DNA from 4 places in the Streptomyces sp. BJ20 genome. Region 3 is predicted to be linked to each of the others. Evidence: riboswitches for the same ligand, from Rfam matches in the RefSeq annotation. Region 3 holds a riboswitch; each other region holds the start of a gene.
What was found. Region 3 has a riboswitch for cyclic di-AMP ahead of MTR79_RS32230 (M23 family metallopeptidase). Riboswitches for the same ligand answer to the same signal wherever they lie in the genome.
Positions count from the first base shown of each region.

Region 1: linked by a shared signal. The riboswitch ahead of MTR79_RS30095 (transglycosylase family protein) and the one ahead of MTR79_RS32230 (M23 family metallopeptidase) in region 3 are both predicted to bind cyclic di-AMP.
Region 2: linked by a shared signal. The riboswitch ahead of MTR79_RS12750 (M23 family metallopeptidase) and the one ahead of MTR79_RS32230 (M23 family metallopeptidase) in region 3 are both predicted to bind cyclic di-AMP.
Region 4: linked by a shared signal. The riboswitch ahead of MTR79_RS02790 (transglycosylase SLT domain-containing protein) and the one ahead of MTR79_RS32230 (M23 family metallopeptidase) in region 3 are both predicted to bind cyclic di-AMP.

Region 1 covers NZ_CP094918.1:6,701,222-6,708,853, forward strand. The annotation lists gene MTR79_RS30070 (NAD(P)/FAD-dependent oxidoreductase) at 1-1,281, opposite strand, end outside; gene MTR79_RS30075 (Ppx/GppA phosphatase family protein) at 1,726-2,670, opposite strand; gene MTR79_RS30080 (DUF501 domain-containing protein) at 2,667-3,200, opposite strand; gene MTR79_RS30085 (septum formation initiator family protein) at 3,229-3,705, opposite strand; gene eno (phosphopyruvate hydratase) at 3,807-5,087, opposite strand; gene MTR79_RS30095 (transglycosylase family protein) at 5,356-6,057, opposite strand; cyclic di-AMP (ydaO/yuaA leader) riboswitch at 6,062-6,230, opposite strand; gene MTR79_RS30100 (transglycosylase family protein) at 6,450-7,394, opposite strand; gene MTR79_RS30105 (cytochrome P450) at 7,586-7,632, opposite strand, start outside.
Region 2 covers NZ_CP094918.1:2,807,499-2,815,130, reverse strand. The annotation lists gene MTR79_RS12760 (MBL fold metallo-hydrolase) at 1-1,105, opposite strand, end outside; gene MTR79_RS12755 (SGNH/GDSL hydrolase family protein) at 1,446-2,231, opposite strand; gene MTR79_RS12750 (M23 family metallopeptidase) at 2,470-3,420, opposite strand; cyclic di-AMP (ydaO/yuaA leader) riboswitch at 3,425-3,589, opposite strand; gene MTR79_RS12745 (tyrosine-protein phosphatase) at 4,110-4,907, shown strand; gene MTR79_RS12740 (DUF6126 family protein) at 4,939-5,067, opposite strand; gene MTR79_RS12735 (XRE family transcriptional regulator) at 5,064-5,687, opposite strand; gene MTR79_RS12730 (aspartate aminotransferase family protein) at 5,766-7,181, opposite strand; gene dxs (1-deoxy-D-xylulose-5-phosphate synthase) at 7,178-7,632, opposite strand, start outside.
Region 3 covers NZ_CP094918.1:7,152,694-7,160,325, forward strand. The annotation lists gene lhgO (L-2-hydroxyglutarate oxidase) at 1-532, shown strand, start outside; gene trmB (tRNA (guanosine(46)-N7)-methyltransferase TrmB) at 636-1,472, shown strand; gene MTR79_RS32225 (PrsW family intramembrane metalloprotease) at 1,533-2,858, shown strand; gene MTR79_RS32230 (M23 family metallopeptidase) at 2,964-3,983, opposite strand; cyclic di-AMP (ydaO/yuaA leader) riboswitch at 3,996-4,153, opposite strand; tRNA gene MTR79_RS32235 (tRNA-Met) at 4,469-4,542, opposite strand; gene MTR79_RS32240 (dihydrofolate reductase family protein) at 4,607-5,740, opposite strand; gene MTR79_RS32245 (response regulator transcription factor) at 5,827-6,486, opposite strand; gene MTR79_RS32250 (histidine kinase) at 6,517-7,563, opposite strand.
Region 4 covers NZ_CP094918.1:583,253-590,884, reverse strand. The annotation lists gene MTR79_RS02805 (ABC transporter ATP-binding protein) at 1-904, opposite strand, end outside; gene MTR79_RS02800 (DUF2092 domain-containing protein) at 941-2,176, opposite strand; gene MTR79_RS02795 (polyprenyl synthetase family protein) at 2,431-3,441, opposite strand; cyclic di-AMP (ydaO/yuaA leader) riboswitch at 3,968-4,136, shown strand; gene MTR79_RS02790 (transglycosylase SLT domain-containing protein) at 4,142-4,618, shown strand; gene MTR79_RS02785 (HAD family hydrolase) at 4,582-5,454, opposite strand; gene fahA (fumarylacetoacetase) at 5,719-6,933, shown strand; gene MTR79_RS02775 (M56 family metallopeptidase) at 7,091-7,632, shown strand, end outside.

The sequences.
Region 1 (7,632 bases), 450 kb from region 3:
GGACACGACCTCGCGCTTGAGGAACATGCCGAGGGTCCAGTCGGCGAAGATCCGGATCTTGCGGTTCCAGGTCGGCATGGCCAGACCGTGGTAGCCACGGTGCATGTACCAGGCGAGCCGGCCCTTGAGCTTGATCTTGAACTTGCCCATCACGATCATCGCGACGCCCTTGTGCAGGCCGAGGCCCGCGACCGCGCCCTTGTTGGCGTGGCTGTACTCCTTCTGCGGGAAGCCCCGCATGCCGGAGATCACGTTGTCGCCGAGGACCTTGGCCTGGCGCAGCGCGTGCTGGGCGTTCGGCGGGCACCAGGCGTTCTCGTTGCCGGCCTTGCGGCCCACGAGGTCCGGGACCTGGGCGTTGTCGCCCGCGGCCCAGATGTAGTCGGTGCCCTTGACCTGGAGGGTCGGCGCGGTGTCGACGTGGCCGCGCGGACCGAGCGGCAGGCCGAAGCGGGCCAGCGCCGGGTTCGGCTTGACGCCCGCGGTCCACACGATGGTGTTGGAGTCGACCTCGAGGCCGTTCTTCAGCACCACGTGGCCGTCGACGCAGGAGTCCATGGAGGTGGACAGGTAGACCTCGACGCCGCGGCTCTCGAGGTGCTCCTTGCCGTACGTGCCGAGCTTGGGGCCGACCTCGGGGAGGATCTTGTCGGCGGCGTCGACGAGGATGAAGCGCATGTCCTCGCGGGACACCGTCTTGTAGTACTTGGCCGCGTCCCGGGCCATGTCCTCGACCTCGCCGATGGTCTCCGCGCCGGCGAAGCCGCCGCCCACGAAGACGAAGGTGAGCGCCTTGCGGCGGATCTCCTCGTCCGTGGTGGAGTCGGCCTTGTCGAGCTGCTCGAGGACGTGGTTGCGCAGGCCGATGGCCTCCTCGACGCCCTTCATGCCGATGCCCTGCTCGGCGAGGCCGGGGATCGGGAAGGTGCGGGAGACCGCGCCGAGCGCGATCACCAGGTAGTCGAAGGGCAGCTCGTACGCCTCGCCCACGAGCGGGGCGATCGTGGCGACCTTGCGGTCCTGGTCGATGGTGGTGACCCGGCCGGTGAGGACCTCCGCCTTGGGAAGCACGCGCCGCAACGGGACGACGACGTGCCGCGGGGAGATGCTGCCGGCGGCGGCTTCGGGGAGGAAGGGCTGGTAGGTCATGTACGACCGCGGGTCGACGACGGTGACGGTCGCCTCGCCGTAACGCATCTTCTTCTGGATGCGCCGAGCTGCGTACAGGCCTACGTACCCACCGCCTACTACGAGGATCCTGGGACGCTCCGTGGTGCTCATGCCATCGAGTATCCACCCGCCCGAGGGGGGTACCTCGTGCGCCCCTTCACAAGCTCCGGCAGGGCCTGTGCTACTATCCCGCGCTTCTTGATCCAGATCACAGTCCGGATCGGGAACCGGGCTCCCGCTTGACGCGTTGTCAATGCCGCGTGAGCTGCCTCTCTGCGGCCGGAGGCGGCCCGTGAGGCCGGCCGGGCGGTCGGTGCGAGCGGTGTGCGCGAACCCCCCGCACCCCCCTTCTGAACGTGTTCAAAGGGGTGTTGAGCGCCCGAACGGGTCAATCGGACCCACTTCTTCGCCCTCCCGGGGCCAATTCCTTGTGAAGAACTTCACGAACTTTCCCGGGGAGGTCCGCCCCGAGGGGTCCGAAGGCCCCCCGGGAGCGCCGCTCAAACGCTATCCCGACTGCTCAGCGGAGTGCTACTGGCCGGTAACAGAAGAGACCTAGGCCACGGACCAGGCGATCCCGTCGAGGATGTCGTGCTCGGAGACCACGGCCTCCTCGGCGCCGGTGCGCTCCATGACCGCCAGCAGTACCAGGGCGCCCGCGCCGATCACGTCGACCCGGCCCGGATGCATGGACGGCACGGCGGCCCGCTCCGCATGGGTGGAGCGCAGCAGCCACTCGGTGATCTCCCGGACCCGGTCGCGGGAGACACGGGAGTGGTGGATGGCCGCCGAGTCGTACTCGGGCAGGTCCTGCGCGATCGCCGACACGGTGGTGACGGACCCCGCAAGGCCCACCAGCGTCCGCGCCTCGCGCAGCGGCACCGTCTCCTCCGCCCGGTCCAGGGCGACCTCGATGTCGGCGCGCATCGCCGCGATCTGCTCCTCGGTGGGCGGGTCCGTCACGGCCCCGTCCCGCACCAGGTGGCGCTCGGTCATCCGGACGCAGCCGACGTCCACGGAACGGGCGGCGCGCACACGGTCGTCGCCGACGACGAACTCGGTGGAGCCGCCGCCGATGTCCACCACCAGGAACGGCCGGTGCAGGTCGTCGCGGCCGGTCAGCTCCTTGGTGGCGCCGGTGAAGGAGAACTCCGCCTCCTGGTCGCCGGTGATCACCTCGGGCTCCACGCCCAGGATGTCCACCACCCCGCGCACGAAGTCGTCGCGGTTCTCGGCGTCGCGGGAGGCCGAGGTGGCGACGAAGCGCAGGTGCTCCGAGGCCCCGTGCTTCTCGATGATCTCCGCGTACTCGCGGCAGGCGGCGAAGGTGCGCTCCAGCGCCTGAGGCGCCAGCCGTCCGGTGCGGTCGACGCCCTGGCCGAGCCGCACGATCGTCATCCGCCGGTCCAGATCGGTGAGTTCGCCCGTCGCCGGGTCGGCGTCGGCGACCAGCAGACGGATGGAGTTCGTACCGCAGTCGATCGCGGCGACCCGGGTCACTGGGCGTCCTCCCCGGCCGCGGACGTCACACAGGGGCCCTTGGCCCACCACTGAGGCAGCATCGCCAGCGCCTCGTCGCCGAGCGGGTTGACGCCCGGTCCGGCGGCCAGCGAGTGCGCGACGAGGACGTGCAGGCACTTCACCCGGTCCGGCATGCCGCCTGCGCTGGGGAAGTTCTTCAGCTCCTCGATCTCGTCGCGGCGGCGGACGTAGTCCTCGTGCGCCGCGCGGTAGGCGGCCGCCAGCTCGGGGTCGGCGGCCAGCCGCTCGGTCATCTCCTTCATCACGCCGTTCGCCTCCAGCGTGCCGATCGCGGAGTTCGCCCGCGGGCACGTCAGGTAGTACAGCGTCGGGAAGGGTGTGCCGTCGGGCAGCCGCGGCGCGGTCTCCACGACGTCCGGCTGCCCGCAGGGACAGCGGTGCGCGATGGCGCGCAGCCCGCGCGGGGGGCGGCCGAGCTGCTGCTTGAAGGCCTCGACGTCCGCGTCGGTGGGCTCGGTACGCGGGGTCGTGGGCGGAGGGGTGTCCATACGTGTCTTTCTGCGGTGTTCCGTCGGGTCACTGGGCGGCGGCGTCGGCCTTGTCGACGCCGTCCCAGACGTTGGCGTACCAGGGGCGGTCGGCGGCGCGGAGGTCGCCGCGCGTGGGGTCGGCGCCGGCCGGGTCGACGACGATGTAGCCGGTCTCCCCCGGCATGACGTAGTGCAGGCGCCTGCGGATCTCCTGCTCGGCGTACGCGTCGTCCTGCCAGCGGGCCTTCAGGTCGCGCAGCCGTTCGACCCGCCGGCGGGTCTCGTCCTGCTCCTTCTGCAGGTCGGCGATCTCCGCGCGCTGGGAGACGTACTGCCGCATCGGGTAGGCGAGGGCCACGACCAGGGAGCAGAGGACCAGGGCGAGCAGGGCCGCGCGGCCGGTCAGCCGCGAGCGGCGGGCCTGCCGCTTGGTCTGGGAGCGGTAGACCCGGGCCGCGGTCTGCTCACCGATCAGCCGGATCCTGGTCGCGGTGGAGAAACGGTCCCGGTCCTTCACCGCCATGTTCCCGCCTCTCGTTCGGTCTCATACACGCGTACGTCCCCGCACACGGTACGGGACCGGGTACGGGGACGTACGTACGACGCTTCCTACGCGAGCGGCGCTCAGCCCTTGAAGCGGGGGAACGCGCTGCGGCCGGCGTACACCGCGGCGTCGTCGAGGATCTCCTCGATGCGCAGCAGCTGGTTGTACTTGGCGACGCGCTCGGAGCGGGCCGGGGCGCCGGTCTTGATCTGGCCGCAGTTGGTGGCGACGGCGAGGTCGGCGATGGTGACGTCCTCGGTCTCGCCGGAGCGGTGGGACATCATGCACTTGAAGCCGTTGCGCTGGGCCAGCTCGACGGCGTCCAGGGTCTCGGTCAGCGAGCCGATCTGGTTGACCTTCACCAGCAGGGCGTTGGCGGCGCCCTCCTCGATGCCGCGGGCCAGGCGCTCGGGGTTGGTGACGAAGAGGTCGTCGCCGACGATCTGCACCTTGTCCCCGAGCTGGGCGGTGAGAGCCTTCCAGCCCTCCCAGTCGTCCTCGAACAGCGGGTCCTCGATGGACACGAGCGGGTACGCGGCGACGAGCTCCGCGTAGTACTCGGTCATCTCGGCGGCCGTGCGCTCCTTGCCCTCGAAGGTGTAGACGCCGTCCTTGTAGAACTCGGAGGCGGCCACGTCGAGGGCCAGGGCGATCTGCTCGCCGGGGGTGTAGCCGGCTTCCTTGATCGCCTCGAGGATGAGGTCGAGGGCCTCGCGGTTGGAGCCGAGGTTCGGGGCGAAGCCGCCCTCGTCGCCGAGACCGGTTGCCAGGCCCTTGCCCTTCAGCACCTTCTTGAGGGTGTGGTAGACCTCGGCGCCCCAGCGCAGCGCCTCGGAGAAGGACTCCGCGCCGATGGGGGCGATCATGAACTCCTGGATGTCCACGTTGGAGTCGGCGTGCGAGCCGCCGTTCAGGATGTTCATCATCGGCACCGGCAGCAGGTGCGCGTTCGGGCCGCCCAGGTAGCGGAACAGCGGCAGGTCGCTGGCCTCGGAGGCGGCGTGCGCGACGGCGAGCGAGACGCCGAGGATGGCGTTGGCGCCGAGGGAGCCCTTGTTGTCGGTGGCGTCCAGGTCGAACATCGCCTGGTCGATCAGGCGCTGCTCGGTGGCGTCGTAGCCGACGAGCTCCGGGCCGATCTGCTCGATGACGGCCAGCACGGCCTTCTCGACGCCCTTGCCCAGGTAACGGCCGGCGTCGCCGTCACGGAGTTCGATGGCCTCGAAGGCGCCGGTGGAGGCGCCGGACGGGACGGCGGCACGACCCGTGCTGCCGTCGTCGAGGCCGACCTCGACCTCGACCGTGGGATTGCCTCGGGAGTCCAGGATTTCCCGGGCTACGACGACGTCGATGGACGGCACGAGCATCTCCTTCTTGGGATGTGACGCGGGTGAGCGGGGCCGCGGGGGCCCTGCGGGTCCGAGCCTAACCGGCTCCGGGCGATCGGCCATCTCGCCGCCCGCCTCATGGACAGAACCGAGAGTAAATTGTTTCCGAACGGAACAAAGCCGGTTCGGGAAACCGTGACCGGAATGCGTCCGGACATGACCCCGCCCCGGTGCGCACGGGGGAAGAAACGCACCGGGGCGGGGAGCCCGTGGAGACGGGGAGGGACCTGGCGGTCCGCCCTTACTTCAGGTGCAGCTGCTGACCCGGGTAGATGAGGTCGGCGTCGTCGACGATGTCGTCGTTCAGCTCGAACAGCTTCGCCCAGCCGCCCTTGACGTCGTGCTCGGCGGCGATGGAGCTGAGGGTGTCGCCCTTGACGACCTTGTACTCGCCGTCGCCCTTCTCGACCTTCTTGCCGGTCGGGGTGGTGACGGTCTTCTTCTCGGCCTTCTTCTCCGCCTTCGGAGCGGCCGGGCGCTCGGCGGAGCGGGAGGCCTTCTGCTCGCTCTCACGCGACTCGGTGGAGCCGGACTCCTGCGAGGAGCCCTCGGCGGAGCCGCCGTCGTAGGCGGCGTTGGACAGGCCGGTGCCGCAGACCGGCCAGGCGCCCTTGCCCTGGCCCGCGAGGACCTTCTCGGCGATCTCGATCTGCTGGGCCTTGGTGGCCTGGTCCGCGGTGGCGGCGTACTGGGTGCCGCCGTAGCCGGCCCAGGTGGAGGCGGAGAACTGCAGGCCGCCGTAGTAGCCGTTGCCGGTGTTGATGGACCAGTTGCCGCCGGACTCGCACTGGGCGACGGCGTCCCACTCGGACGCGGTGGCCGCGGAGGCGGTGCCGGACGCCATCAGCGGGCCGGCGACGGCGGCGCCGGTGACACCGGCGATGGCGATGGCGCGAGTGGCCTTGGACGGACGACGGTGCTTGCCCTTGCCGGAAAACAGCATGGATGGATCCCCTCACCGACGCCTACGAGGTGAGCTGTCGGGTTCGGGCCGGTTGAGTTGCCCGGCCACGCCCCTCCCGGGACGCGGCTTCACCCCGAGCCGAACCGGACGTCAACCGTCCGGTCGCGGCACTTACCTGGGTCCCCCGCTCCTGCCTACGGCGCATGACGCGACGACTGTTCCCGTGCTGCCACTGGCAGGATTCGGCGTGGCGGCAGCCGGGGCCCGCGATGGCGAGCGGTCACGACCGTAAGCACGCGATCGGTGGAATATCAAAGATGATCAGGGCCTCTGAGACCTATCTCTCACAGTCCTTATTACGGACATTCAGCCCTTATCGCTCCGTCAACTGCCGTCGCCCACAGGCGCCTTCGGCCGCCCGTTTCCCGCCGCTATTCGGCGGTTCCGGTGTCCACCAGGAGCCGCTGGCCAGGCAGGATGAGGTCCGGGTCGTCGCCGATGACCTGCTGGTTCTCGACATAGAGCGCCGTCCATCCGCCGGTCAGGGCAAGGGAGTCGGCGATGGAGGTCAGGCTGTCCCCGCCCTGGACGGTGTAGCGGTCGTCGGCGATGCCCGCGGGCGTGTCCGCGGAGGGCGAGGCGTGCCGGCCGGACGACGGGGTCCCGGCGTCGGCGGCCTCGTCCTCCTGCGCGCTGGGGCCGCGATGGCGGCCCGGACCGCTGTCCTCGGACTCGGTGACGACCGAAGAACCGGTACTCTGTTCGGACTTGTCCGACTCATCACTTTCGGGGGAGGCGGAGACGGACGGGGAGGCACCAGCGTCCGCGTCACCCTTCGCCTCATCGGACGAATCGAATGAACCCGACGTGGCCGACGGGGAGGGAGAAGAGGACGAAGCGCCGGATTCCGGCGAACCGGACGGGGTGCTCGTCCCACCGGTCCGGGTGTCGTCCCGGTCCGTGCCGGTCGGGACCCCCGGGTCGACGTTCGGGGACGCGGTGTCCTGGTTCAGGCCCGTGAGCAGGCCGCAGGCGCGCCACTTGCCGACGCCCTGGTCGGCGAGGATTCTCTCGGCCACGGTGATCTGCTGGTTGCGGCTGGCCGCGTCGGCGCTGGGCGCGTACTCCAGGCCGCCGTAGTTCTCCCAGTCGTCCTGGGTCAACTGCAGGCCGCCGTAGTAGCCGTTGCCGGTGTTCTGGCTCCAGGAGCCGCCGCTCTCGCACTCCGCGACCCGGTCCCAGGTCTCACCGTCCGCCGCGCTGGCGGCGCCCGCCCCGAGGAGCGGGATCGCGATCGCGGATCCGGTCACCCCGGCGGCGACGAGCAGAGCCGGAGCCTGGCGGGGGCGACGGTGTCGGCCGTTCCCGGAGAGCATGCGGAAGCCTTTCACTCGGCAACAAGGACCGGTACGGCGAGCAGAACCGTGCGGCGCGCCGTACTTGATGGGTGAACGTATAGGCAGTCGATCACTTGTCACAAGTTCATGCCGTGCAGATCACATGAAGATCACAGAGTTGAGCATGCCTCAGGTTTCCGCACACCGACCCCCGGGCACGGACAGGAAGGTCAGGTCTGTCCTGAACGCGGAGGGGAGAATTCCACCGGAAGCGTGC
Region 2 (7,632 bases), 4.3 Mb from region 3:
GTCGGGTGAGCGGACGCCACCAGGGCTCGGTGGGCAGCTCCCCGCCCGGCTCGAAGGGGGCACCCGGCCGCGGGAAGGCGACGGTCTGGCCCACCGCCTCCGCCGCGTCCGCCATCCACTCCCCCGGCTCCGCCCACGGGTGCGGGGCGAGGTTGAAGGTGCCCCAGTGGATCGGCAGCAGCACGCCGCCCGGCTTGCCGCCCTGGAGGTCGAGGTGCGAGCGGACGCCCTCCTCGGGGGTCATGTGGATGTCCGGCCAGAACTCGGAGTACGCGCCGACCTGGATCATCGTCGCGTCGAACGGGCCGTGGGCCCCGCCGATGTCGCGGAAGCCCTCGAAGTAGCCGGTGTCGCCGCTGTGGTAGATCCGGTGCCGCTCGCCGGCGACCGCCCAGGAGGCCCACAGGGTGTGCTGGGTGTTGCGCAGGCCCCGTCCGCAGAAGTGACGGGCCGGGGTCGCGGTCAGGGTGAGGCCTCCGACCCGCGTCGACTCCTGCCAGTCCAGCTCGCGCAGCCGGTCCGCGGAGACGCCCCAGCGCTCCAGATGGGCGCCCACGCCGAGGGGCACGGCGAACACCGTGTCCGTGCCGGCCAGTTCCCTGATCGTCGGCATGTCCAGGTGGTCGTAGTGATCGTGGGAGATCACCACGACGTCCACCGGGCCGAGCGCGGCCAGCGACAGCGGCACGGGGTGCAGCCGCTTCGGTCCCGCGAAGGGGAACGGCGAGCAGCGCTCACCCCACACGGGGTCGAACAGCACCCGCTGTCCGTCGATCTCCGCGAGCACGCTGGAGTGGCCCGTCCACGTCAGACGCAGTCCGGTCGCGGGCGGGCGGGTCAGGTCGGCGAGGGTGGTGGGGTGCACCGGGATCGTGCCCCGCGGGGCACGGCGGGAGCGGGCGTCCTTGTCGAGGAACTGCTTGGCCATGTCACGTCCCGACCCGGAGGGACGCATACGGGCCGGACCGCCCGGATTCTGGAACACGCCGTTCGCGAAGTGCGGGGACCTGCGGATCCGCGCCATGCGCTCACCGGCCGGCTCCGCGCCGAAGGCCGGCGGCCGCAGGGCGCTGAGCCCTGCCCGGGGGGCGGAAGAAGCGGCCACGGTACCTCCAGAGGGAATCGATCGGAGTTTCCATTATGTGCGGCGGCTCCGTGGGCGGGGGCGGTTGTGGAAACCGCTCCCGGCCCTGCCCACGCGGGCGCCTGACCTCCCGCCACGGGGGCTCCGCCCCCGAACCCCCGACGCGCCGCGCCCCTGAGGGCGTGCCCCGCCCCACCCCGTCAAGACGCGCGAGCACATCGCCCCGAAGGGGCGCGGGGAACTGCGCAACCAGTCACGCACCCACCCGCACACGCCTCACGCGCCCGGTCACCCCACCCCTGGCGCTGCGACCGCACCGGCCACATCCAGGGACAGCGGCCGGGAAACCCCGGCCCCCGCGTCATGCCACCTTGGCGATCCACGAGCGGATGTCCTCCGGCGACAGCGTCCCCTTCGCCGTGACGTGGTCGCCCGAGGACTCGCCTCGCAGGCGGCGGCCGATCCACGGGACCAGGTACTCGCGGGCCCAGTGGACGTCGTCCCGGCGGATCTCCAGGGTGCCGCGCGGCGGGAGCGGCGGCCACGGCTGCTCCGGGTCGGCGGGCACCTTCAGGCCGAGGGAGAGACCCGCGCGCAGGGCGACGCGGGTGTGCCCCTCGGGCGAGAGGTGCAGCCGGTCGGCGTCCCACGCCCTGCGGTCCTGCACGCTGCGCAGCGACCACAGGTCGAGCACGGGGCAGCCGTACCGGTCGGCGACCGCCCTCACGTGCCCGTTGTACGTGGCGATCTTGCCGCGCAGATGCTTGAGCAGCGGGACGCGGCGGGTGTCGAACCCGGTCGTCACCAGGACCGTGCCGGCTGCCGCCGTGAGCCGGGCGACCGCCTCCTCGAAGCGCTCGGCCACCTCGTCCGGATCGGTACCCGGGCGCAGGATGTCGTTGCCGCCCGCGCAGAAGGAGACCAGGTCCGGGGCGAGTTCGACGGCCCGGGAGACCTGGTCGGCCACGATCTGGTCCAGCAGCTTGCCGCGTACGGCGAGGTTGACGTACCGGAAGTCGCCCTCGGGCCTGCGGTCCGCGAGCAGAACGGCGAGCCGGTCGGCCCAGCCGACGAACGCCCCGTCGGGGCCGGGGTCGCCGACTCCCTCGGTGAAGCTGTCCCCCACCGCCACGTACGACCCGATCACTGTTGCCTTGTCACTCTTCGAATCGTCTGCCACAGCCGGACATGATTCACCTTCGGATGTGACCTACGCGACCGTAGGCGGGGGTTGACGCGCGGTGAGATAAGCCACTTCAAGGTTTGGCCAAGCCAGGAATAGGTACGGCCCCGCGCCCGGAACGGGCCCCGGACACACCGGAGGCCGGCCCCGTGGATCGGGGCCGGCCTCCGGCGCGCGTGTCAGGAAGGGGTGCCGCGAGGGGTCAGAGGGAGACGCCCTTGCCGCGCAGGTACGAGACCGGGTCCACGTCCGAGCCGTAGTTCGGGCTGGTGCGGATCTCGAAGTGCAGGTGCGGGCCGGTCACGTTGCCGGTCGCACCGGAGAGACCGACCTGCTGACCGGCGGTCACCGTCTGGCCCGCCGAGACGGACAGCGAGGACAGGTGGGCGTACTGGGCGTAGTGGCCGTCGTTCAGCTGGATGACGACCTGGTTGCCGTACGCGCCGCCCCAGCCGGCGGAGACGACGGTGCCGGCGCCGACGGCCTTCAGGGAGGTGCCCGTCGGGACGCTGAAGTCGACACCGGTGTGGTAGCCGCTGGACCACATGCTGCCGGCCACCTTGTAGGCGGTGCCGACGCCGCCGCCGGGCACCGGCGAGGTGAAGCCGGAGGCGGGGGCGGTCTGCGTGGACGCCTCGTTGGAGGACGCCTCATTGGAGGAGGACTCCTCGGCGGCCTTCTGCACGGGCTTCTCGGCCGGCTTCTCGGCCGGCTTCTCGGCCTTGGGCGCGGCGGGCTTGGCGGCCTGCGGCGAAGTGGACTGCCTCGGGGCGCTCTTGGCGGCCTTGCCGTCGATGGAGAGCTTCAGGCCCGGGTGGATCAGCGACGGGTCGTCCCCGACGGCCTCGCGGTTGTCCGCGTAGAGCTGCTTCCAGCCACCGTCGACGTGCTCGGCCTCGGCGATCTTGGCGAGGTAGTCGCCGGCCTTCACGGTGTACGTGCGGGCCTCGTCACCCTTTTCGGCCTTGGCCTGCTGGCCGGTGACGGCCAGCGACCGGACCGACGCCTCGGGGGCGGACTGCGGCGTCGCGGCGTGCGCGCCGGTGGCGCCGAGGAACGGCAGGGCGAGAGCGGCGCCACCGGTTCCGGCGACGGCGATGGAGCGGGTGAAACGCTGAGCCTTGGTACGGCGGTGCTTACCCTTCGCGGGCATGACGAATTCCTCTCCGGCGCCTACGAGGTGAGCTGTCGGGTGCGGACTGGAGATGTCCGGCCGCGTTGCCGCGCGGCTTAACCCCAAGCCTGTTTCCGGGGCCCGGAACAGGCAGTTGTACCTGTGGGTCCCCCGCTCCTGCCGTACGTCGGGTCAGTGTGTGCGGGCTCCGGGCGGCGGCAGGATTAGGCGTCCGTCCGGATCGGTTGGGAACGTAAGCGACCTCGACGCGGCGAAACAAGCGCGGGTTCCGGCGAACCCGCTTTTTCCGTGATCGAAAGGGGGGAACGACGTCACCGTGCGTCGATCTCGCGAGCGACTCGCTGGTGAAATCCCTTGTTGCGAAGGGAAATTACGTGAGCATGGCGACAGCACACGGTCACCGGTATGACGATGCTCACGCACCTCCTCCCCAATTCCATTACTATCGGGGCACGTTGTCCTCAAGGGTTCTATTCGGACACATCACCTTATTCACGTCGAAGCTGGATGGGGCAGCCGCCGCAATCGCGACATCTCGATCTTGGCGCGACAGACCCGGAATCTGCCCCTCATGAACAAACAGAAAGCGACACAATCCAACGTCGCCAGGGCGGTCGGCAACTCATTGCCCTTGGCAGCCATGTCGTATCGTCGAGTGGTGCCCGTCGGCGAGCCGCGGCGACGGCGCGGAGTGGGAGGAGCCGTCCGTGACGCAGGAGATCCCGTCGACCGAGCCCCAGCTGACCGGGGTGCGCAACTTCCGCGACGTGGGCGGACTGCCCACGGTGGACGGCCGTCGGGTGCGGCACGGGGTGCTGTTCCGCAGCGGTCACCTCGCCCACGCCACCGCGGAGGACGCCGCCTTCCTGGCCTCGCTCGGTCTGCACACCGTGTTCGACTTCCGCAACACGGCCGACCAGAAGCTGGAGGGCCCGGACGTCTCGCTGCCGGGCGTGCGCAACGTCAACCTGCCGCTGAGCGACCCGGCCGACGGCGCGGAGTTCTGGAAGATGGTGCGCGACGGCGACCTGGACCAACTGCGCTCGATCCTCGCCGACGGCCAGGGCGCCGACCGGATGATCACCTCGTACCGCATGATCGTCAAGGAGCGCACCTCCGAGCACTCCCAGGTGCTGCGCGCGCTCGCCGAGGACAGCGTCCCCGCGCTGATGCACTGCGCGGCCGGCAAGGACCGCGCGGGTCTCTCCGTGGCGGTGACCCTGCTCGCCGTGGGTGTGGAGCGCGACGCGATCGTCGAGGACTATCTGAAGTCCAACGCCAAGCACCGCCGCTACAAGGTGCGGCGCAGCGGCAGCTCCCCCGACGCCTACTCCCCCGAGGTCATGGAGCTGCTCAGCCCGCTCTTCGACGCGCGCGAGGAGTATCTGGCGGCCGCCTTCGACACGGTCGAGGAGACCTGGGGCGGCGTGGACGCCTACCTGGAGCAGGGACTCGGGCTCACCCCGGCCCACCGGGAGCGGCTGCGCGAGCGGCTGCTCGACTGACACCCGCCCCCGTTCTCGCCCCCCGTGGCCGCTACTTCTTCGGCGCGATCTCGAAGAGGAAGTAGATGAAGGCCGCGAAGAGGTGCCCGACCACGACGTAGACGAACAGCCTCACCCAGAGGGCCCGCGGGAACTTCTCCTCCATGTCTTTGCCGGTCACGGTGTCTCTCCATGGGTCGGGCCCAGGCACAGGGCGGCCATGGGACTCTGCAGCAGGGTGTGCACGAACAGCAGCTCGACCCCGTCGGGGTCCTGCGCGGCGATGCGGTGCGGGGTGAGCGAGTCGAAGTGGGCGCTGTCGCCCGGGGACAGGCGGTGGAGGGTGTCCCCGAGGCGCAGCCGCAGCCGCCCCTTGAGGACGTAAAGCCACTCCTCGCCGGGGTGGACGCGCACGATGTCGCCCTGGGAGCCGTGCGGCACGTGCACCCGCAGCGCCTGCATGCCGCGCCCGGCGGCCCCGGCCTGCCAGTACGTCCAGCCGCCGGCCGCCGTGGGTTCCATGTCGGCGGCGCGCACCACGGCGTCCCGGTCGGCGGCCGACTCCCCGAGCAGCTCGGAGACGGTCGTACCGTAGATCCGCGCCAGGGAGAGCAGCATCGGCAACGAGGGCTGGCGCTGTCCGGTCTCCAGCCGGGAGAGGTGGGCGGGTGACAGGCCCGCCTGCCGTGCGGCGGCCTCCAGTGTCAGGGAGGCCCGCCGGCGCAGGGCACGCAGCTGAGGAGCGACCGCGGGGAGGGCCTCGGCAGGCTCGTCCCGCGGCTCGGTCTCGGAGGAGCTCATGCCTCCATTGAGCACCGGTCTTTGCCTTTCGGGCAATTTCCTTGCCTCAGAGGCAAAGCGCATGCGCTCCTCGCGCGGTCAGCGGTTGGCGACCGCCTGCTTCACCAGGGTCCTGCCGAAGTCCCAGATGAGCCCGCCCTCGTGAGCGTCGTCCATCACCGCCGTGAAGGCGCCCACGAACCGGTCCACGTCCCCCTCGTCGACGATCAGCGGAGGGATCAGCTTGATCACCTCCAGGTGGTCCCCGGACACCTGCGTGAGGATACGGTGCCGCTGGAGCAGCGGCACCACCACCATCTGCGCGAACAGCCCCTTGCGGGCCGCCTGGAGCATGGCCCAGCGCGAGCGCAGCTTCAGCGAGCGGGGCCGGCCGAACTCGATGCCGATCATCAGGCCCCGGCCGCGGACGTCGGCGAGCAGCTCGTAGCGGTCGGTCAGGGCGGCCAGCCGGGTCCGCAGCAGGTCCCCGACCCCGCGCACGTGCGCCACGATCTGCTCGTCCTCCATGACCGACAGCACCGCGAGGCCCGCCGCCATGGCCTGCGCGTTCGCGCCGAAGCTGGCGGAGTGCACCAGCACCCGGTCCATCGACGAGAAGACCTTCCTGAAGATCCAGTCCTTGCCGAGCGTGGCCCCCACCGGCACGTACCCGCCGGACAGCGCCTTGGCCACGCACACCAGGTCCGGCTCCACGCCCTCCTCGTGCTGGTAGGCGTAGAAGTCGCCGGTGCGGCCGAGCCCGGTCTGCACCTCGTCGGCGATCAGCAGCGCCTTGTACCGGTGCAGCAGGTGCTGCGCGGCCCTCAGATAGCCGGGCGGGGCCTCGTGGACGCCCTTGCCCTGGATCGGCTCCACGATCAGCGCGGCCACGTCGCCCTTGCGCAGCTCCCGCTCCAGCGCGTCGAGGTCGCCGAGCGGCACGGCCGTGTCGGGCAGCAGCGGGGCGAACCCGTCCCGGAAGCCGGACTCGCCGTTGACGGACAGGGCGCCGGTGGTCAGCCCGTGGAAGGCGTGGTCGCAGTAGAGCACCCTGGGCCGGCCGGTGGCGTAGCGGGCGAACTTCAGGGCGCCCTCCACGGCCTCCGTGCCGCTGTTGCCGAAGAACACCCGGTCCAGGTGCGGGCTGTGGACGAGGAGCCGTTCGGCGAGCAGGCCCGGCAGCGGCTGGCAGTCGAAGCGGGTGAGGTCGGCGAGCGACAGGTCCAGGACGTCGTGCAGCGCCTTGCGGACCACGGGGTGGTGGCGGCCGAGCCCCATCACCCCGAACCCGGCGAGCATGTCCAGGTGGTCGTTGCCTTCGGCGTCCCAGAAGTGGGCGCCCTCGGCGCGCTCGTAGACCTTGTCGAAGCCGATGGTGTGCAGCATGCGCGGGAGCTGCGGGTTGAGGTACCGGTCGTGCAGCTCGTAGCGCTCGGCCCCGCGCTCGGCCAGCAGTGCGGCGAGGTCGAACTTCCCGGCCTGTGACGGCTCCGACGCGGACTCCGCGGTGGTCATGCCTGATGCTCCTGTGCGTCCGGTGACTGTTTCGCGAGTTCCTCCCGGGCGGCGAGGCTCGCGCTGATCCGCCCGGCGACGTCGACGGGCGTGAGACCGATGTCGGCGAGGACCTCGCCGCGCTTGGCGTGCGCGAGGAACTGCTCCGGAATGCCGAACCGCCGTACCGGCACGTCGATCTCGGCGTCGCCCAGCGCCAGCGCCACCGCCGAACCGACCCCTGCGGCGCGGCTGTTGTCCTCCACGACGGCCACCAGCCGGTGCCGGGCGGCCAGCGGCGGGAGGGCGGGGTCGACGGGCTTCACCCAGCGGGGGTCGACGACGGTGCAGCCGGTCCCGCGCGCCTGGAGCAGGTCCGCGGCCTGGAGGCAGACGGACGCCATCACCCCGACGGCCACCAGCAGCACCTCGGGATCGTCCGCGCGGTGCAGCACGTCCATGCCGCCGACGC
Region 3 (7,632 bases):
GGAGTACTACGAGCTGGCCCGCCCCGAGCTGGTGCGCGGCCTGGTCTACCCGGTGCCGGACCCGGCGTTCCCGTTCCTCGGCGTCCACCTCACCCGGGGCACGGACGACGGGGTCCACGTGGGGCCGAACGCGGTCCCGGCGCTGGCCCGCGAGGGGTACGACTGGCGGACGGTGCGGCCGCGCGAGCTGGGGGCGACCCTGGCCTGGCCGGGCTCCTGGCAGCTGGCCCGCCGCCACTGGCGGTACGGCGCCGGGGAGCTGCACCGCTCGCTGTCCAAGCCGGCCTTCGCGCGGGCCGTGCGCCGGCTGCTGCCCGCCGTCCGGGACGAGGACCTGGTGCCGACGGCGGCCGGGGTGCGGGCGCAGGCGGTGCTGCGCGACGGCACGCTGGTCGACGACTTCCTGATCCGGGAGGCGCCCCGCGCGGTCCACGTGCTGAACGCCCCCTCGCCCGCCGCGACCGCCTCGCTGCCGATCGGCCGGGAGGTCGCCCGCCGGGCGCTGGCGTGCCTCGCCGAGAGCGAGCGGTGAGCGCGCGTGGCGGGAGCGGGCGTCGGGCGGGAGCGGTCGTGCGCGGCCGGGCGGCCCTGCGCGCCGTCCCCGTAAAATCGAGGGCACTGTGTCTGATTCCGTGATGAGCACCCCCGAAGCACCGCACGCCGAGCGGACCGCCGGCGAGCCGGCCCCCCGCACCCGCGCGAAGGGGGAGCCGCGCTTCCCCGACGGCCCGAAGGCCGACCCCGCCGGGTCGCACTTCGAGCGCCGGATCCGCAGCTTCCAGCCCCGCCGCAGCCGCGTCACCGCGGGTCAGGCGGACGCGCTGCAGCGGCTGTGGCCGGTGTGGGGGCTCGACATCGACGGCAGCCGCCGACTGGACCTGGCCGAGCTGTTCGGGAACGGCCGGCCGGTCGTCCTGGAGATCGGCTTCGGCATGGGAGAGGCCACCGCGGAGATGGCCGCCGCCGACCCGGACACGAACATCCTCGCCGTGGACGTGCACACCCCCGGCCAGGGGCATCTGCTGCACCTCGCCGAGGAGCGCGGCCTGGCCAACGTGCGCGTGGCGAACGGCGACGCGATCATCCTCCTGCGCGAGATGCTCGCCCCGGACGCGCTGAGCGGGCTGCGCGTCTTCTTCCCGGACCCCTGGCCGAAGAAGCGGCACCACAAGCGGCGGCTGATCCAGCCGGAGTTCCTGACCCTGGCCGCGTCCCGCCTCGCGCCGGGCGCGATCGTGCACTGCGCCACCGACTGGGAGCCGTACGCGGAGCAGATGCTCGAGGTGCTGACCGCGCACCCCGCCTTCGGGAACACCCGGGAGGACGGCGGTTTCGCGCCGCGTCCCGCGTTCCGGCCGCTCACCCGTTTCGAGCGGCAGGGGCTGGACAAGGGTCATGTGGTGAACGACCTGCTCTTCCGCCGCGTACCGCACGACGACCGCGCCGGCCGCCCGGACGGGGACACCGTCTGACCTCCCCCGGGACCCCGCGCCGGCACGCAGCCCTGCCCCTTCCTCGTTAGGGTCGATTCCGTGGCCAGCAGCCCTCCGTACCCGCCGTGCCCCGGCGCAGCCTCCGGCAGCACGCTGCGGCACCCGCACTGGTGGCAGCGCCCGGCTGTCCGCTACGGAGCGATGGTCGCCCTGCTGGCCCTGTCCGGTCTGGTGATCCTCGCGCTGGTGCGGGAGCAGACGGGCACACAGGGCTTCCTCGTCGGTCTGGGGCTGGCCGTGCTGCCGGTGCCGCTGCTGCTGGCGGCGTTCCGGTGGCTGGGCCGGGTGGAGCCGGGCCCCTGGCGGAACCTGCTGTTCGCGTTCGCCTGGGGCGCGTGCGCGGCGGCGCTCATCGCGATCGTGGCGAACAGCTTCGCCACCCGGTGGATAGCCACGACCACCGCCGACCCGGCCGGCGCCGACACCCTGGGCGCGACGGTCATAGCGCCGGTCGTGGAGGAGACGGCGAAGGCGGCGGCGGTGCTGCTGCTCTTCCTGTTCCGCAGACGCGACTTCCACGGGATCCTCGACGGCGTGGTGGCGGCCGGGTTCACCGCGACCGGATTCGCGTTCACCGAGAACATCCTCTACCTGGGCAACGCCTTCGGCACCGATCAGCTCACCGGCGGCAGCGGCATCGCCTCCGTCACCGCGGCGACCTTCTTCGTCCGCATCGTCATGTCGCCCTTCGCGCACCCCCTGTTCACCGTGCTCACCGGCATCGGGTTCGGCGCGGCCGCGCTGGCCGCCGACCGCCAGCGGGTGCGCCGCGTCCTCCTTCCCCTCGCCGGGCTGCTCCTCGCGATGGGCATGCACGCCCTGTGGAACGGCTCCGCCACGCTCGGCCAGTTCGGCTTCATCGCGGTGTACGGGGCGTTCATGGTGCCGACGTTCGGGCTGCTGACCTGGCTGGTGGTGTGGACGCGGCAGCGGGAGCTGCGGACCGTGCGCACGGAGCTGCCCGCGTACGCGGTGGCGGGCTGGCTGCGCCCGTCGGAGCCGTTCGCGCTGGGCTCGATGCGGGCGCGGCGCCTCGCCCGGAAGTTCGCCCGCGAGCGCGGGGGCAGGCCGGCCGCGCGGGCGGTCGCCCAGTACGAGGCGTACGCGACGCAGCTTGCGTTCCTGCGCCACCGGGGCCGCGCGGGGAAGGCGGGGGCGGACTTCGTGACGCGGGAGCGGGAGCTGCTGCTGGAGCTGTGGCACCGGCGTGCGGCGGCCCGCCCGGCGCTGGAGCACGCGGCCCGGCTCACCGCGCCCCGGGTGCCGTACGGCGCGGGATGGGCGTACGGGCCCGTCCCGGCGGCGTGGCCGCCGCAGGGGCAGCCGCCGTATCCGGCGTACGGGGAGAACCCCTACCGGCGCTGAGAAGGCACCGGACATGCGGAACCGGCAGCCCTGACGTCGGGGGGTCGTCGTCGGGGCTGCCGGCGTTCACGGCGTCGGCGGCCGGGAGGGGGCCGCCGGGGTGGTTCAGATGCTGAGGCCCTTGCCGGCCAGCCAGGCGGCCGGGTCGACGCTGCCGGAGCCGGTGTGGACCTCGAGGTGGAGGTGGGCGCCGGTCACGTTGCCCGTCGCGCCGACGCGGCCGATCACGTCGCCGGTGGCGACCTTCTGGCCGACGCTGACGTTGATCGACGACTGGTGGGCGTACCAGACCTCGGTGCCGTCGTCGAGGGTGAGCACGGTCTTGTAGCCGTACGAGCCGTCCCAGCCTGCGGAGGTGATCGTGCCGGTGTGGACCGCCTTGATCAGGGTGCCGGTGGGCGCGGCGAAGTCGAGGCCGGTGTGGTAGCCGGAGGACCAGTAGGCGCCGGCCTGACCGAAGGTCGAGGTGACGGTGTACGAGGACGTCGGCAGCGCGTACTGCTTGGCGAGCTCGGCGAGGCGCTCGGCCTCGGCCTTCTTCGCGGCCTCCTCCTCCGCCTTCTTCTTGGCGGCCTCGGCCTTCTCCTTGGCCTCCTTCTCCGCCTTGGCCGCGGCCTCGGCGGCCTCCTTCTCGGCGGCGGCGAGGGCGGCGGCCTGCGCCTTGCTCTGCGCCTGTCCCTGCTGCTGCTCGACCTGGGCCATGATGCGGGCGCGCAGCGCCTCACCGGCGTCGGCGCCCTCCTCGGCGCCGGTGTCGGCGGCGGCCATCCTGCCGATGTCGCTGAGGGGGGTGCTGGATCCCTTGGGCGTTTCCTCGTCGGAGATGAGGGAACCCACGTTGGGAAGGTCGGGCATGGAGATGGAGACGGGCGGCTTGCCGGTCTGGGCACTGGCCATGCCGCCGGCGCCGACTGCGGCTATGACGCCGACGCCGAGGACGGTGGAGCTGCGGGCCAGTCCGCCTCCGCGCTGCTTGGCGACGCGGTGCCGGCCACGCACGGGCCGCACGGACTCCGCGGTGGGGTTCCACTCCTCGAAGGGGCCCTCGTCGGCGCCGGGGGCGCCGTACGCGAAGGTGTCGTTCGGCCTGAACGGGGCCTCGGGGGCAGGCGGGTTGGACGCCACGTGGGCGCGCTCCTTTCCTTCCGTCTTCGCCTACCGGGTTAGCTGACGGGTTCGGAGCGGGAAGGTCTCCTACGCGCGTATACGAACCGTGCTTCCACGGCGGTATCCGCCCGATTCACCCCATGGTGGTGGTTCCCCGGTTCCCTTGCGGGATTCGGCGCGTGCGCACGGAGCCGACTTCTGTGACGGCTGGGACGACCGCGCTGCGTTATCGAACGTTAATAGACGCGGGGTCCGTATTCCAAGCCGTTCCTCTTGATCATTAACGATTTTTGCGTGGACTTAAGCGCCATGAGCGGGCGAAAACGGGCGAGTTGACTGCGTCTCGGACGACCGGCCGAACCTGACGGTTCGTCAGTTGTTATGCGCTGCGACGCCGTTCGCTCACTGTGCGTGAAAGGCGGGGTGAGGGGCGGGTAACGAGCACCCTCTCGGAGAAACACCGAGGGCCGGAACCCTTTCGGATTCCGGCCCTCGGCCTTCAGTAGCGGGGACAGGATTTGAACCTGCGACCTCTGGGTTATGAGCCCAGCGAGCTACCGAGCTGCTCCACCCCGCGTCGGTGAACACAAGTGTACGGCATCCACGGGGCCCGATGCACATCACTTCCCCGGCGGGCGCGATCAGCCGCCCAGCAGGTGCGCGTTCGGCGCCTTCGCGCGCTGCTCGAACTCCGGCAGCACCAGCACCGTGGCACCCCCGTCCGCCAGTACGGCGCTGCCGTCGGCGTCCGTCACGAAGGTGTCCGGCTCCCGCCAGGCCGTGACCACGCGGCGCACCCCCGCGTCCAGGATCAGCCGCGCACAGGGCGCCGGACGGGACGCGCGGCGGGCGCACGGCTCCAGGCTGGAGTAGACGGTGGCGCCGGCCAGCCGCGGGTCGGTGGGGTCGGCCTTGGCGAGCGCAGCCTCCTCCGCGTGCACCACCGGGTCGTCGCCCTCCCGCGAGTGACCCCGCGCCAGCTCGGTGCCGTCGGCGGCGACCACGACCGCGCCGACGCTGAACGCCGTTTCGGAGGGCGGGCACTGTCCGGCCAGATTGCAGGCGAGGGCGAGCCAGTGGCGGTCGGCGGCCGACGGCAGCGCGCCGGTGCCGGGCGCGGTGGGCTCGTAGCGCGTCAGGACGACGTCACCGACGGGCCGGGTCTCGACCAGGCGCAACCGCCCGCCCTGGTAGGAGCCGGGGCCGAACAGGCGGGGGGCGTCCGGGTCACCGACGAACAGCGGAGCGAGGACGACTTGGAGCTCGTCGGCGAGCCCTTGGGTGACCAGCTGGGTGTGGATCCGGCCGCCGCCCTCCACCATCAGCCGCCGCACCCCGCGCACCTCGTGCAGGTGCTCCAGCAGCCGCCGCCAGTCCAGGGCGTCGCCGAGCGGCACGACGTCGGCGGCGATGCCGAGGGCGCGGGCCCGTTCGGCGCCCTTGTCGGTGGTGTAGAGGACCTTCTCGCCTCCGGTGTGCCAGAAGCGGGCCGCCGGGTCCAGGTCGCCGGAGCCGCTCACCGTGACCTTCAGCGGGTACTCGGGCAGACCGTCGGCGACCCGGGCGGCGCGCCGCTCGGGCGAGTTGACCAGCAGCCGGGGGTTGTCGGCGCGGATCGTGCCGGCGCCGACCAGGATGGCGTCCACGGACGCCCGTACCTCGTCGACCCGGTCGAAGTCGGCCGGGCCCGACAGCAGCAGCCGCTCCGGGCCGGTGTCGTCCAGGTAGCCGTCGAGGGAGACGGCGGCGGACAGCAGGACGTACGGGTACGGCATCGGCGGGCTCTCCCGGGTGCGGGCGGCGGCGGGACCGCTGCGCGGTCCGGCTCCAGTCTGGCAACCCGTGCGGCCGGGGACGGAGGTCAGGGCTCGATCAGGCCGACCCGGATGGCGTACCGGGTGAGCTCGAGCCGGTCCTTCAGGCCCAGCTTGGCGAGCAGGTTGGCCCGGTGCCGCTCCACCGTCTTGGGGCTGATCACCAGCATGTCCGCGATCTGCTGCGAGGTGTGGCCCTCGGCGACGAGCTTGAGGATCTGCTCCTCACGGTCGGTGATGGCCTTCGCGGGCAGGGACCGGCCCTCCCGCGCGAGGTCGAGGTAGTTGTGGATGAGCGCGTTGACCGCCCCCGGGTAGAGGAAGGGCTCGCCCCGCATGGTGGCGTGGCAGGCCTCCACGAGGTCGCGGTCGGCGACCGACTTGAGGACGTAGCCGGAGGCTCCGGCGGCCAGCGCCTCGAAGAAGAACTGCTCGTTGTCGTACATGGTCAGCACGAGGATCCGGGTCTCCGGCAGGGTGCGGGAGAGCTCACGGGCCGCCTGCAGACCGGTCAGGCGCGGCATGGCGATGTCGAGGACGGCCAGGTCGGGGCGGTGCTCCCGGGCCAGTTCGAGGGCCTCGGCGCCGTCGGCGGCCTCCGCCACCACGGTCAGGTCCGGTTCGCCGTCCAGGATGAGACGGACCCCCCGACGGACCAGCGCGTGGTCGTCGGCGAGGAGGATGCGGGTGGGGGAGGCGTCTGTCATGGTTCAGCGTTTCCGGTCGGGGGACGTCGGTCACGGGGGCGGCGCGTGCGCTCGCGCGGAACGGCGCACCACGGCCGGGGCGGTCGAGGGGACGGACTTCCGCCCGGGTCGTACGGGGACGAGGACGTGCGCGGGGAAGCGCGCCGGGACGGGCACCGCGAGCCGCAGCTCGGTGCCGCCCTCCGCGCGGGGCTCCACGGTCAGCTCGGCGCCCACCAGCAGCGCCCGCTCCCGCATGCCGCGGATGCCGGCGCCCTCGGCGGCGCCGACGATGCCGCGGCCGTCGTCGCGGACCCGCAGCTCGACCCCGCCGGGCGTGCGGCGCAGCGCCAGCTCGGCGCGGCGCGCCCCCGCGTGCCGCGCGACGTTGGTGAGGCCCTCCTGGGCGACCCGGTAGAGCACCAGCTCCGACTCGCGGTCCAGCTCGGGCAGGCCGGGGTCGAGGCAGTGCTGGACGGTCAGCCCGGGCCCGCCGAACTCGGTGGCGAGCGCCTTGAGGGCGCTGGCCAGGCCCAGCTCGTCCAGCACGCCGGGGCGCAGCCGGCGGGCGATCCGCCGGATCTCCTCCAGGGAGGCGCGGGTGGTCTCCTGCACCTGGCGCAGCTCGTCGCCGAGCTCGGCCGGGGCGTGGTCGGCGGCCCGCTTGAGCTGGAGCAGCACGGCGGTCAGCGACTGGCCGACCTCGTCGTGCAGCTCACGGGCGATGCGGCGGCGCTCCGCCTCCTGCGCGGACAGGGCCCGCGCACTGCTGGTGGCCCGCTCGTCCTCCAGCCGGTCCAGCATCGTGTTGTACGTGGTGATCAGCTCGGCGATCTCGCCGCGCCCGCCGACCGCGGTCCGGTGCCCCGGGCGGAGCAGGTCGGTGGTGTTCATGGCGCGGGTGAGGCGCTGCAGCGGGGCGAGTCCGACGCGCAGCAGCAGAGCGTTGGCGACGAGCATGGCGGCCAGGCCCACGGTGAGCACCGCGGCCTCGGTGAGCAGCACCGGCGTCGACACGGTGACGGGTCCGAGGAGGAGGGCGGTGGCGACGATCAGCACGACGGCGTTCAGCAGGAAGATGCGCCAGAACAGAGGCACTCGGTTCCGCCTCCTCGCCGTCGGTACGCTCAAGGCCGCCGACGGCCCGCGGCCGGGGGCGCGGCGCGG
Region 4 (7,632 bases), 6.6 Mb from region 3:
CGCGCACCCGCACGCCTGCCGTGACCAGGGCGGCGTTCACCTCGGCGAGGTCCCGTGCGGGCGGCTCGGCGGCCACCCGCTCGCCGTCCGCGACGACGTCGGCGAGCCCCTGCTCCTTCAGCACCCGGGCAGCGTCCGCCGGGTCGGGCGTGGTGACCACCAGGCGGCCCCGGGCGCCCGCGGCGAGCTCGGCGACCGGCCCCTGCGTGATCAGCCGGCCGCGCGCCATCACCGCGACGTGCGTACAGACCTGCTCGATCTCGTCGAGCAGGTGGGAGGAGAGGAAGACGGTCGTGCCGTCGGTGGCGAGTTGACGGACGAGCGCGCGGATCTCCCGCATGCCCTGCGGGTCGAGGCCGTTGGTCGGCTCGTCCAGCACCAGCAGCCGGCGGGGCCGCAGCAGGGCGGCGGCGAGACCGAGGCGCTGCTTCATGCCGAGGGAGTACGCCCGCGCCTTCCTCCCGGACGCGGCCGTGAGGCCCACCCGGTCCAGGGCGGCGGCCACCCGGGCCTTCCGGGTGCGCGGATCGGCGGTGGGATCGGCGGCGTCGAGGCGCAGGAGGTTGTCACGGCCGGAGAGGAAGCCGTAGAGGGCGGGGCCCTCGATGAGGGTGCCGACGTGCGGCAGGACGGCGCGCGCGGAGCGGGGCATGGGGCGCCCCAGCACGTGCGCCGTCCCGGAGGTCGGCTCGATCAGGCCCATCAGCATGCGGATGGTGGTGGTCTTGCCGGAGCCGTTGGGGCCGAGGAAGCCGAAGACGCTGCCCGCCGGGACGGTCAGGCGCAGGTCGTCCACGGCGAGCTGTCCGCCGCGGTAACGCTTGGTCAGCCCGCGGGTGACGACGACGGCGTCACCCGCGGACCGCCCGTCGCGTGTCTGCTCCGTGGCGGACGTCCCGTCCATCGGCTCCCCCGTTCCCCTGGGCCGTGGTCCGGGGAGCTACTTCCCCGCCTCGGCCGCCTTCACCAGCGCGTCCTTGGTGACCGTACCCACGTAGACCTTGCCGTCCTCGGTGATGAGGGCGTTGACCAGGCGCGTGCTGAACACGGTGCCCTTGCCGAAGTCGCCCTTGACCTGGTCGCCGAGCGAGCCGAGGAAGCCGCCGAGGTCGCCTCCGACCTCCTCCTCCGTGGGCAGGCCGGCACCGGCGCCGGTGTCGAAGGTGGCGATGCTGTTCCAGCCCTCGCCGAGCATCCGCAGCCCGTCGAAACCCTTGGCGAGGTCCTCCTCGGACTTCGGACCCCGCTCCGGCTTCCCGCCGAAGTCGCCGTGGCCGCGGTCCTGTTCGGTGTCCTCGGTCACCTTGGCGCCCTTGGGCGGGGTGAACTCGAACGTGGAGGCGTCGGGACGGTCGAAGCTCACCTTGGTGAAGCCGATGTCCACGACGGCCGAGCCGCCGCTCGACGGGGTGAGCGTGAACTTCAGCGGCATGCCCGTCTCGCTGTCCACGGCGATGCTGACGGCGCCGACCGTGGAGCCGGACTGCTTGGGCTCGACCACCAGCCGGTAGGCGTCGCGGCCGGCCACCTGGGCGGTGCCGTCGACCTTCACGGACGTGGTGTCGTCGACCGCCTTCAGCGCCTCCTCCGCGAAGTCCTTCGGAGTGGCAGGAGGCTGCTGCGCGCTCCGCTCCTCGGCCTCCGCCTCGTCGACGGTGGCGTGGTAGACCTCGTTGGAGGCGCTGTCGTAGCCCCAGACGTCCTTGCCGTTGTGGATGAGGCTGTACTCGGCCGCGTTCTCCAGCAGGGACAGCTTCTGGCGGTCCGGGCCGTCGGCGGCGACGCGCAGGGTGTGCGTGCCGGACGCCAGCTCGGTGAGCCGGCCGGACGGGTCGGCGGAGGAGCCGCCCTCGCCGTCCTCGCCGCCCGTCGCGCCGGACAGCAGGCCGCTCTCCAGCCCGCCGAGGCTCGGCAGCCCCAGATCGGTGGTGATCTTCACGGTGCCGGACAGCCGCTCCACGTCCGACTGCGCGATCTTGTCGATGAGCTGCGCCGCGGTGATGTCCGGCAGGTCGGGGTCGCCGGAGTCGGCGAGCGCCGGGACGAGTCCGATCGTCGCGGCCGCCACGCCCATCACGGTGACGGGGACCACGTATCGCGCGGCCTTGCGGCGCCCGGCGCGCGGCTCCTCGACCTCCCCCGCGGTCGTCGTGTCGTAGGATTCGTACGGTGCCATGTGTGCCCTCCGTCGTCGCGGCGGCTTCCGTCCCGTGTCGTCGCACCAGTTCGGCCCGAGCCGCCATTCTCACCCGAACCGGTGAGAAGTGGTGTTGTCCGTCGTGGTCCATCTGACCAAAACCGCGGGACGGAATCGTCAGACCGCGGGCTCAACCGCGCGTACTGCTGCGGTATGACACGGGACGAGGGAGCCTCCCCCGCCCCGTAGGGGTCACCCGGGTGCCGGAGGCGTACGGGGACGGCGGGGGCGGGTCAGCCGGCCCGGTGCACCACGGCGTCGCACAGCTCGACGAGCGCCGACTTGGCGGGCCCGTCGGGCAGCGGGGCGAGGGCGGCGCGCGCCTCCTCGGCGTAGCGCACGGTGTCCCGGCGGGCCTGGCCGAGCGCGGGGTGGGCGCGCAGCAGGCGCAGCGCCTCGGCGTGCCGGGCGTCGTCGGTGAGGTCGGAGTCGAGCAGCTCGCACAGGGCGAGGTCCTCGGCGAGCCCGAGCCGGGCGGCCCGCTCGCGCAGCCGCAGCACCGGGAGGGTGGCGATGCCCTCGCGCAGGTCGGTGCCGGGGGTCTTGCCGGACTCGTGGGAGTCGGAGGCGATGTCGAGGACGTCGTCGGCGAGCTGGAAGGCGACGCCGAGCCGCTCGCCGTACTGGGTGAGGACGTCGACGACGGTCTCGTCGGCGCCGGACATCATCGCGCCGAACCGGCAGGAGACGGCGACCAGGGAGCCGGTCTTGCCGCCGAGCACGTCCAGGTAGTGGTCGACCGGGTCGCGGCCGTCCTGCGGGCCCGCGGTCTCCAGGATCTGGCCGGTGACCAGCCGCTCGAACGCCTCGGCCTGCACCCGCACGGCCTCCGGGCCGAGGTCGGCCAGGATGTGCGAGGCGCGGGCGAAGAGGAAGTCGCCGGTGAGCACGGCGACCGAGTTGCCCCAGCGGGTGTTCGCGCTCGCGACGCCCCGGCGCACCTCGGCCTCGTCCATCACGTCGTCGTGGTACAGCGTGGCCAGATGGGTGAGCTCCACCACGACGGCCGACGGCACGACGCCGGGCGCGTAGGGGTCGCCGAACCGGGCGGAGAGCATGACGAGCAGTGGGCGGAACCGCTTGCCGCCGGCCCGCACCAGGTGCTGGGCGGCCTCCGTGATGAACGGCACCTCGCTCTTGGTGGCTTCGAGCAGCCCTTCCTCGACAGCCGTCAATCCGGCCTGGACATCGGCTTCCAGAGCCTGGTCCCGCACGCTCAGCCCGAACGGCCCGACGACGGTCACGAGGGGTCTCCTGTCTGCTGGTGTCTGCTGGCGGTTACACGGTTTGTCGATAGGTCGCTGCCACCACTCGAGTCAGCGTATCCGGTCAGGTTTCGATCACCGCCAGGGCCCGGGGTCACAAGAAGGGCGATACGGGATCAGAAGCGGAGTGTTTTTGATCGGCTGATAACAACGGACATACCTCGGCTTCCCGGACACAGTGACCCGTGAACCATCCTGCACCACCCCCGAGTCCGATTTGCCGTCATTGGTGGGCGAATTCCTCTTGGTCGCAAACGCGCCCACGGCCGCCGTCCCGTGAGGTGAGTCACGCACCCGGCGGCCTCCGGGACACCCTCGCACACACCCGTCTCCCCGCTCCACACAACGGAGTTGACGCTTGGCGATCGCAAAGGATCAAGGGCGCAAAACCACCCATCTCAAGATCAAACGGTGTTCTGCGTGATCGTCGCACTTGTTCCCGACATGTGCTCTCGCATACGTTCCGGGCCTGCCGGGTGGACGCCGAGTCCTGCCGCCACCCGCATCACACCCGACGACCAACTCACGCACGGCAGGAGCGGGGGACCCAGGTAAGCCGCCGTACCGGACACCGCGCCGGGACGGCTCGGGGTGAAGCCATGCCCGCAGGGGCACGGCCGGGCACTCTCCCGCCCGAACCCGACAGCTCACCTCGCAGGCGTAGGAGAGGAACCCAGACATGCCCGTCATCGCTTCGTCGCGTCGCCGCCTCGTCCGCACCCTCGCCGTCGCCGGCACCGGCGTCGCCGTGGTCGCGCTGCCGCTGTTCGGCGCCACCAGCGCCTCCGCGGCCCCCTCGGCCCAGACCACGACCGCCGCCTCCACGACCGCGTACCCGGACAACCTCGACGGCTGGATCCGCGAGGCGATGGACGTCATGGCGCAGAACGGCATCCCCGGCTCCTACGACTCCATCCACCGCAACATCATGCGGGAGTCGTCCGGCAACCCGGCCGCCATCAACCTGTGGGACTCCAACGCCGCGAAGGGCACCCCGTCGAAGGGCCTGCTCCAGGTCATCGACCCGACCTTCCAGGCGTACCACGTGCCCGGCACCGCCTTCGACCCGTTCGACCCGGTCGCCAACATCGCCGCGGCCTGCAACTACGCCGCCGACCGCTACGGCTCGATCGACAACGTCTTCGGCGCGTACTGAGCCGACCTCTGACGGCCGAGACCGGCCGTCTGCCCGAAGAGTCGCTCGAGGACGACGGCCACGCCGTCGTCCTCGTTCGACAGGGTGACCTCGTCGGCCACCGCCTTCAGCTCGGGGTGCGCGTTGGCCATGGCGACGCCGTGGCCCGCCCACCGGAACATGGGGATGTCGTTCGGCATGTCCCCGAAGGCGACCGTCTCCCCGGGGCGCACCCCCAGGTGCTCGGCGGCCAGCGCGAGACCGGTCGCCTTGGTGACCCCGCACGGCTGGAGCTCCACCGTGCCCGGCCCCGACATGGTGACCGTGGCCAGCGAGCCGACCACGGACCGGGCCGCCGCCGCCAGGGCATCGTCCGACAGCTCCGGGTGGCGCAGCAGCACCTTGCTGATCGGCCGCGCCCACAGGTCGTCGCGCCGCTCCACCCGCACCGCCGGCAGCGTCGGGTGCGGCATCCGGTAGCCCGGCTCGATCAGCGTCACCCCGTCGACCCCGTCCTGGTCGACCGCGGCGTACACCTCCCCCACCTCGGCCTCGATCTTGCCGAGCGCGGTCTCCGCCAGCTCCCGGTCCAGCCGGACCGACCACAGCATCCGCCGCGCGGCGGCGTCGTAGACCTGCGCACCCTGTCCGCACACCGCGAGCCCCGTGCAGCCGAGGTCGTCGAGCAGCGGCCGCACCCTGGGGGCCGGCCGGCCGGTCACCACGAGGTGCCGGACACCGGCCCGCCCGGCACGGGCGAGGGCGGCGAGGGAGCGGTCGGAGAGGGTGTCGTCACCGCGCAGCAGCGTCCCGTCCAGGTCGGTGGCGATGAGAGAACAATCGGTGGGTGCGGCCATGATCAGAGAATACGGACAAGAGGACCGTCCGATTCACCGCGCCCGTATGCCCGCGCATTGGGTGCGTTTTGCCTTCTTGTACCGGCAATACGCGACCGGTTGAGGCCCGTTTTCCCTTTTGACCGGAACAGGGTGCGCTCCCCCCGGCCCCGGCTCCGGGAGTCGTCCCCTATAACAGGAGCCCACCGGGACGCGACCCCGTAACGTGTGGCACGGCCACGGACACGTGGCCCACCCGCGCACACGAAAGCGAGGCAGCACCCGATGCCCCCCTTCGATGTCCCCGAGGGCGACCCCTTCGGCCCGCACAACCTGCCGTACGGCGTCTTCTCGCTCCCCGGTTCGGCGGAGCGCACCGTGGGCGTCCGGCTGGGCGACCACGTCCTCGACGCCGGCGCGGCGGCACACGCCCTGGGTTCCCCCTACGCCTCCCTGCTCGCCCGCCCCACCCTCAACCCGCTTCTCGCGGCGGGCCGCACGGCCTGGTCGGACGTGCGGCGCGCGCTCACCGCGTGGGTGACGGTCCCGGCGCACCGGGAGACCGTCGAACCCTTTTTCCACCCGCTGTCCGAGGTGACCCTCCATCTGCCGTTCGAGGTCGCGGACTACGTCGACTTCTACGCCTCGGAGAACCACGCGCGGAACGTCGGGCAGATCTTCCGCCCCGACGCCGCCGACTCCCTGACCCCCAACTGGAAGCACCTGCCGATCGGTTACCACGGCCGCTCCGGCACCGTGATGGTGTCCGGCACCGACGTCGTGCGCCCCTCCGGGCAGCGCAAGGCGCCCGCCGACGCGGCCCCCGTCTTCGGCCCGTCCGTGCGGCTGGACATCGAGGCCGAGGTCGGCTTCGTCGTCGGCGTCCCCTCAGCGCAGGGCCGGCCCGTGCCGCTGAGCGCCTACCGCGACCACGTGTTCGGCCTGTGCCTGCTCAACGACTGGTCCGCCCGCGACATCCAGGCCTGGGAGTACGTGCCCCTCGGCCCGTTCCTCGGCAAGTCCTTCGCCACCTCGGTGTCGGCGTGGATCACCCCGCTGGACGCCCTGGACGAGGCCCGCGTCGCCCCGCCCGCGCGCACCCACGGCCTGCTGCCGTACCTGGACGACTCCGGTGAGGAGCCCGGCGGCTACGACCTGCGCATCACCGTGACCGTCAACGGCCACGACGTCTCCGAGTGCCCCTTCTCCACCATGTACTGGACGGCCGCCCAGCAGCTCGCCCACATGACGGTGAACGGCGCATCCCTGCGCACCGGCGACCTCTACGGCTCCGGCACGGTCAGCGGCCCCTCCGAGCGGGAGCGCGGCTCCCTGCTCGAGCTGACCTGGAACGGCCGCGACCCGCTCGAACTCCCCGACGGCAAGCGGGCGTTCCTGGAGGACGGCGACGTGGTGACGCTGTCCGCCTGGGCGCCGGGACCGGACGGGGTTCGGGTGGGCCTCGGCGAGGTGACGGGACGGGTGGTCCCCGCGTCCTGACCCTTCCGGCCCTGCCGAGGCGCACAACCACGCTGACTCGCACCGTCCTTCGCCGTCATACTTGGCATCGGACGGTGCGTTCGTCCTCCATGCCGCGCGCACCGCACCGCCGCACGCCCCCGAGCCGCTTCTTCCGACAGGAATCGGAGCCCGTGGCATGACGTACTGCCTGCTCCTGCTGAGTGCGGTCGCCGTGACCGCCGCCGTGCCCGTCCCCCGCCTGCTGACCCGGGCGAAGTGGCCGGAACGGGAGCCGGTCGTCGCCCTGTGGGTGTGGCAGTGCCTGGTCGCCACCGTGCTGCTGTGCTGTCTGACCGCCCTGGCGCTGGGCGCCGCCGCCGTCTTCGGCACCGTGCGCGCGCAGTTGTTCGCCCCGGCGCCGCCCGCCGTGACCGCCGCCTACGACCTGTCGCACGCCTCGCCGTGGACGGCCGTCCTCACCGTGCTGCTGGCCTGCGGCGCCGCCTGGACCACGGCGGTGCTCGCCCGTGAGCTGGTCGAGGCCCGCCGCCGTCGCGCCGGCGCCCGCGCACACCTGCGGGACCGCGCGCCCGACCTTCCGGCGGGGCTCCCCGAGGGACGCGGGCCGCTGCTGGTGCTGGAGGAGGAGTACCCGGACGCCTGGTGGATGCCGGGCAGCCCGCCCCAGCTGATCGTCACGACCGGTGCGCTGCAGCGGCTCACGGACCATCAGCTCGA